Regions from separate parts of the Methylosinus sp. PW1 genome, predicted to be linked through region 3. Evidence: predicted binding sites of a transcription regulator. Region 3 holds the regulator's gene; each other region holds the start of a gene.

Region 1 (2,267 bases), on a different contig from region 3:
CCTGCGTCTATCCCGATATTTGCAAGAATCTGGAGACCAGCCACGACTCGCTGATCCAGCTCTATCGCAAGGCGCGCGCGCTTCCCGGCGTCAAGAAAGTGATGGTGGCATCGGGCGTGCGCTATGATCTCGCGGTGAAGAGCCCGGCCTATGTGCGCGAGCTGGTCGAGCATCATGTCGGCGGCTATCTCAAAATCGCGCCCGAGCATACGGAGAGCGGCCCGCTCTCCAAGATGATGAAGCCGGGCATAGGCTCCTACGATCGCTTCAAACGTCTGTTCGACGCGGCGGCGCAGGCGGCCAAGAAGCAATATTTCCTCATCCCCTATTTCATCGCCGCGCATCCGGGCACGAGCGACGAAGACATGATGAATTTGGCGCTGTGGCTGAAAAAGAACGGCTATCGCGCCGATCAGGTGCAGACCTATCTGCCCTCGCCCATGGCGCTGTCGACGGCCATGTATCATTCGGGCTTCAATCCGCTGAAGCCGGTGCGGCGCGGCGCGTCGGAAAAGGTCGACGCTGTGAAGGGCCTGCGCCAGCGCCGCCTGCACAAGGCCTTTTTGCGCTATCACGATCCCGAGAATTGGCCGGTGCTGCGCGAGGCGCTGAAAGCCATGGGCCGCGCCGATCTCATCGGCCCCGGCAAGCATCATCTCGTGCCGGGCTGGCAACCGGTGGGAACCGGCAAGGCCGGCGAAGGCCGCCGCATGGGCCAGAAGAGCGCGCGGCCGCAGTCGCGGGAGTTCCGGACGAATGGGCTGCGCTCGCGCGGGTCGTAGAGATTGTGAGAGCCGGAAGCGCCCCCTCCCTCACCCTCTCCCGCGCGCGGGGGAGGGTGAGGGAGGGGGCTGCAACGCAACCAGCGACTCCCGTAGAGGCGCGAGATGCGCCTCCGACCATCAGAAGGGAATATCGTCGTCGAGCTGCTCCGACAAACGTCCGCCGCCGGCCGGCGCCGGAGAGCGCTCGGCGGGCGTGCGCTCCATCGGCGAGGAACGGCCGAAGCTGGAGCCGCCGCCGCTCGACTGATAGCCGCCGCCCCCCTCGTAATCGCCCTCGCCGCGGCCGCCGCCCTTGCTGTCGAGCAGAGTCAGCTCGCCGCGGAAACGCTGCAGCACCACATCGGTCACGCGGCGCTGAATGCCGTCCTTGTCCTGATATTCGCGCGTCTGCAGCTGGCCCTCGAGATAGATCTTGGAGCCCTTGCGGCAATATTGCTCGGCGATCTTCCCCAAATTCTCGTTGAAGATCGACACATTGTGCCACTCCGTGCGGTCCTTGCGCTCGCCTGTGTTGCGGTCGCGCCAGGATTCCGTCGTCGCCACGGAGAAAGAGACGACGCGGTCGCCCGAGGGCAGCGTGCGCACTTCAGGGTCACGCCCGAGATTGCCGACCAATATGACCTTGTTGACGCTGCCCGCCATGACCCTCTCCGCCTCGATGATGCTCGCGGCACCTTAGTCCGAAACGCGCGAGCGCGAAGACGTTCCGCCGCCTTGTCCACAATTCACGCGTTGTTCTTTTTTTGTTCTAGCACCTCCCGCCGCGACGCGCAACGCCTCGATGTCGTCTCCTACGGAAGCGGGGCCTCGGCCTCGCCGCGGCGCTGTCGCAGAAACATCAGCGCGGACTCCCGAGCGGCGGCGCCTCGCGCCGCCGGATCGCTTTAGGGCGTCACTCGGCGAGAATCGTCGTCTCGGGCCGATAGCCCTTGAGCTTCAGCCACGCGCGCGCCTCCTTGTGCGGCACCATATGATTGGTCGCGATGACATAGACGCCGACCTTCTCGCCCTTGCTCTCGTCCCTGTATCGCCAGCCGCGCTCCCCCAGCTTGGAATCGACGAGATGCTCCCAATAGGCGAGCAGCTTCAGATTTTCATATTCGATTTCATACTGCGTCTTCATCTCGTCGAGAAACTGCTGCGCAGAGTCGAATTTCTTCGCGGTCGTAGGGCTGCTACCGTCGGCATAGCCGAACACCGAGATCGGAAAATGCAGACCGACTCCCTTCTTTTTGAGCTGATGAAAAATCTGATGAAGATGGCGGTAATCTGGAATGTAATGGCCGCTCTTGTTCGACATCGATTTGATGAGGCCGTTGTCGACCTCTATCTCTCCGGCGCAGGCCACGGCGCCGCCGCCCAGCAATGAGGAATGGTGGTAATGGCCGACGATATGGGAGTGGATGTGAATATTGCCCTCCTGGCTCATCACGAAGACGCCCTTGCCGAGGCCGGAAAAATGCGTGACCATCGATTTCGTGC
Region 2 (2,267 bases), on a different contig from region 3:
CCTGGCCGAGACGCTGGCTGTCGTAGGAGAACCAGGCGCCGGATTTCTCGACGACGCCGGCCTTCACGCCGAGATCGATGAGCTCGCCGACCTTGGAGACGCCCTCGCCATACATGATGTCGAACTCGACCTGCTTGAACGGCGGCGCCACCTTATTCTTGACCACCTTCACGCGGGTCTGATTGCCGGTGACCTCGTCGCGGTCCTTGATGGAGCCGATGCGGCGAATGTCGAGACGCACAGAGGCGTAGAACTTCAAGGCGTTGCCGCCGGTCGTCGTCTCCGGCGAGCCATACATCACGCCGATCTTCATGCGGATCTGATTGATGAAGATGACGAGCGTGTTGGAGCGGGAGATGGAGGCGGTGAGCTTGCGCAGCGCCTGGCTCATCAGGCGAGCCTGCAGGCCGGGCTGCACCTCGCCCATCTCGCCCTCGATCTCGGCGCGCGGCGTCAGCGCGGCGACCGAATCGACGACGAGCACATCCACCGCGCCGGAGCGCACCAGAGTGTCGGTGATCTCCAGCGCCTGCTCGCCCGTGTCCGGCTGCGAGATCAGCAGCTCCTCGAGATTGACCCCGAGCTTGCGGGCGTAGACCGGATCGAGCGCATGCTCGGCGTCGACGAAGGCGCAGACGCCGCCCTTCTTCTGCGCCTCGGCGATCACATGCAGCGTCAGCGTCGTCTTGCCCGATGATTCCGGCCCATAGATCTCCACGACACGGCCGCGCGGCAGGCCGCCGACGCCGAGAGCGATATCGAGGCCGAGCGAGCCGGTGGAGATCGTCTCGATCTCGACGGCCTTCTGATTCTTGCCGAGCCGCATGATCGAGCCTTTGCCGAAGGCCCGCTCGATCTGCGACAAAGCGGCGTCCAGCGCCTTGGTCTTGTCCACGGATGTTCCTTCCACGAGGCGGAGATTGGCTTGGCTCACGGCGATGATTCCTTCTGGCACGGGTCGGGCGGCGGGCGCAACGCGAGATGCGGCCCCGGGGCGAAAGACTTGTGATGATTGGATCGGTGGCGAACAGAAGATCGGATGGGCAGATTGTATCCCATTTGTTCTCGTCGCCAAGTTCTTTTTTTGTTCTCGGTGATTTTTCCCGCGCAGTCCGGCTGGGCGCGGCCCCGGCGCGAGCCGAGGAATGGAACCGGCTTGAAGTCCGCGAGTTCCTCGGCGTAAGGGACCGCAGCCGGCCCTCGGCCTATTTCTCATGATCGACAGCGGAGTTTCGACAGCCCATGAGCGACACGCGCGCGCCTTCCCGTCCCGACGCCGTTATCGACCCCGCCGATCCGCGCTGGGCGCGGCTGCATCGGCTGATCGACACGCATTCGCTGCTGCGCGGCGATTTCACGCTCTCCTCGGGCCGCAAGAGCAATTATCTCTTCCAGCTGCGCCAGACGACCATGCTGCCGGAGGGCGCGCATCTCATCGCCGATATCGTCGTCGATTATATGAAGGCGCAGGGGATAAAGGGCGTCGGCGGGCTGGCCGTGGGCGCCGTGCCGCTGGTGGCGGCCATCGCCGCGGTGAGCTTTCCCAAAGGCGCTCCGGTCGACGCTTTCTTCGTGCGCAAGGAGGCCAAGGGCCATGGCGCCAAGGAGCGCATCGACGGCTATGTGCCCAAGGATGGGGAGACGCTGATCGTGGACGATGTGGCGACCACGGGCGGCTCTATATTGGAGGCCATCGCCGGCATGGCGGAGGAGCACCCGCAGGCGAGAGCGACGCGCGCGCTGGTCGTCGTCGACCGTGAGGAAGGCGCGGCGGAAAAGCTCGCCGAAAAGGGAGTCACGCTGGTGTCGATCTTCAAGCGCGGCGACTTTACAATATAGCTTCGCATGCTGTTTCGGAGGGAGAGCCCATGAATCGCGCGACGCCGATGGTCCTTGCCTTCCTCGCTTGCGGAGGCGTCGCGGCGCCGGCGCTCGCGCAATCGAGCGATCCTGCGGCCGGGCGGCGCCTCGCCGCCTCGCTCTGCGTCGAATGTCATCGCATAGACGAGAAGACGCCGGCCGAGAACGAGGCCGCCAAGGCGCCGAGCTTCGTCGATGTGGCGCGCATGCCCTCGACGACGGAGCTGGCGATAAAGGTTTTCCTGCGCAGCTCGCATCGGAACATGCCCAATCTCATCCTCACGCCGGATGAGATCGACTCGCTCTCCGCCTATATCGTCGGCCTCGCGCCCGAGCGTTGAGGCGTCACGGCTTCGGGCATTCTGGCTGCAGAAATTTCGCGTCTATGGTGAAGCCGGAGCGCTCGC
Region 3 (2,267 bases):
GCGCATGGCGCAGCGAGGGCGAGGAGGCGGTGATGCGGCCCATATAGCGCGGCTTGGCGCCGAGCTGGCCGAAGCCTTCCGCCTCCAGCCGCACGCTGTCCGAATCGAGCCGCACCGTGACCGGCGTCTGCTCGCCGCGCAGCAACGCGCCGGGCTTCAGCACCCAGAGCATGGCGCGCGGCCGCTCGCCGCCCCAGGAGAAGGCGGCGTCGAGCGTCGCCGGCGAGCCGACGGTGCGCCAGTCGAGCGTCGCGTCAATGTCCTGCAAAGTCTCCTCGCCGCCCGAATATTTGAGCCTTGCGACGCCGGAGACGATGGAGACGCCGCCGAGCCGGGCGCGGTCGGCCTTTTCGGCCGCCGGCGTCGAGGGCCGCGCCGCCGCGGCGCGCACGGCGGCGCCGGAGGCGCTCATCGGCTTGCGATCGAGATCGACCTCTATCGATGGGCGGATGAGCTCGATATCGGCGATTTCCAGGCGGCCGGCGAGCAAGGGCAACAGCAGCACATTGCCGTGCAGCCTGTCCGCCTCGATGGTCAGCGCCGCGGTGGGATCGGCGAAGGCGATGCTGTCTATGGTGATGTGCGGGCGCGGCAGCAGCGAGAAGGTCGAGCGGCCCTTGGCGGCGATGAACAGGCCGGAGGAGGCGTTGAGCTGGCCGGAAATCTCCTCGAGCAAAGCATTGGTCGAGAAGGTCCAGGGCGCGAGGGCCGCGCCGATCGCCACTGCGGCGACGGCGCAAAGAGCGATCAGCCAGCGGCGCGGGAGGCGCGGGAGAGACAGGCGGCGGCTTTGGCCCAAGGGCTTCGATCCTTCGATTTCGCGCATCGGGCCGGTCGAGTGCGACATTCCATCGTCCATGAAAAAAAGCGGGGCGGCCGCGGGCCGCTGGCGACGCAGCGCGCGCCCTCGGCGAGGGCGCGACACGAAACAACATGCCTTAATCGCTCAGCCGCTACGCGAAAAGGCCCGCGCGCCAAAAGCGCGCGAGGCCGGACCATGGCGGCAAAGGGCGGCGAGATCGTGGCGGCGCGAGGCTCTCAGTATTTGCGCAGAAGGCTGACCAGACGGCCCTGGATGCGGACGCGATCCGGCCCGAAAATGCGCGTCTCATAGGCCGGATTGGCGGCCTCGAGCGCTATGGAGGCGCCGCGCTTGCGCAGGCGCTTCAATGTCGCCTCCTCCTCGTCGATGAGGGCGACGACGATATCGCCGGTGTCGGCGCTGTCCTGCTTCTTCACCACGACGACGTCGCCGTCGAGAATGCCGGCCTCGATCATCGAATCGCCGCGCACCTCGAGCGCGAAATGCTCGCCGCCGCCGAGCATATCCGGCGGCAGGCTGATGGTGTGGCTGCGATTCTGCAGAGCAGAAATGGGCGTGCCGGCGGCGATGCGGCCCATGACCGGAATCGCCACTTGCTGATCGGACTCCGGCTCGCCGGCCGGCACGGGGCGCACGCGGCCGAGCGCGCCTTCAATGACCGAGGGCGAGAATTTGCCGCCGCGCGCGGCGACGCGGGGCGTCGCCGATTCAGGGAGGCGCAGCACCTCGAGCGCACGGGCGCGATTGGGCAGCCGGCGAATGAAGCCGCGCTCCTCGAGCGCGAGAATGAGCCTGTGAATGCCGGATTTGGAGCGCAGATCGAGCGCGTCCTTCATCTCGTCGAAGGAGGGCGGCACGCCGGTCTCCTTCAGGCGCTCATGGATGAAGCGCAGCAGATCGCTCTGTTTCTTGGTCAGCATGGAAGCCCCCCGGCGCCGCCCGCCCGCGTCGCGCCACGACCGAACCCGAGCATGATGCCGCGGGTTCATAAACAAATCATGAACGGGAGGATAGGCGTTCTCGGTGCGTTCCGCAAGGGCGGTATCGCGAGTAACTTTCTGTCGAACGCCGAAGTGGAGCGACCATCGCTATTTGAGCGCGACAGACATCGCTATTTGGAAATCCATTTCTGAAATCCGCGTAATTTCAAACAGATAAGTCACCTGCGATTGCCGAACTAATTGCCGAAAGTTCTTGAAGGTCGCGTGCGGCCGCCATCTCATTGAGAACGCGCATGTTTTCGTTTCTATGATTGCCGAAAGTCTAAGCGTGATTTCCTCGATTGCCGAAAGTTTTGCCGAAAGTCAGTCCTTGCTTTCGTCGATCGGCTCGCTCAACTCTCGCTCGATGTTAAGATCATAATGCCCCGACAAGAGCACAGCAAAAGCCGACGCATCGCGACGCAAATCGGCCTTTGATCGATCTTTTGCGGGGGCAGAAATAA

The links. The regulator LexA, encoded in region 3, represses DNA repair genes until DNA is damaged. The targets are predictions, from matches to a motif close to TGTTCNNNNTGTGTTCNG.
Region 1: ssb (single-stranded DNA-binding protein) is a predicted target of LexA. The motif match lies at 1,519-1,536, and genes of this name have one in related genera.
Region 2: recA (recombinase RecA) is a predicted target of LexA. The motif match lies at 1,075-1,092, and genes of this name have one in related genera.

The regions. Positions count from the first base shown of each region.
Region 1 covers NZ_JQNK01000002.1:100,897-103,163, reverse strand. The annotation lists gene K369_RS00935 (YgiQ family radical SAM protein) at 1-782, shown strand, start outside; gene ssb (single-stranded DNA-binding protein) at 903-1,427, opposite strand; gene K369_RS00925 (hypothetical protein) at 1,678-2,267, opposite strand, start outside.
Region 2 covers NZ_JQNK01000009.1:1,550,785-1,553,051, forward strand. The annotation lists gene recA (recombinase RecA) at 1-934, opposite strand, end outside; gene pyrE (orotate phosphoribosyltransferase) at 1,243-1,839, shown strand; gene K369_RS17120 (c-type cytochrome) at 1,869-2,201, shown strand; gene K369_RS17125 (DUF3617 family protein) at 2,206-2,267, opposite strand, start outside.
Region 3 covers NZ_JQNK01000008.1:100,669-102,935, reverse strand. The annotation lists gene K369_RS05920 (AsmA family protein) at 1-799, opposite strand, end outside; gene lexA (transcriptional repressor LexA) at 1,039-1,743, opposite strand; gene K369_RS26230 (helix-turn-helix domain-containing protein) at 2,128-2,267, opposite strand, start outside.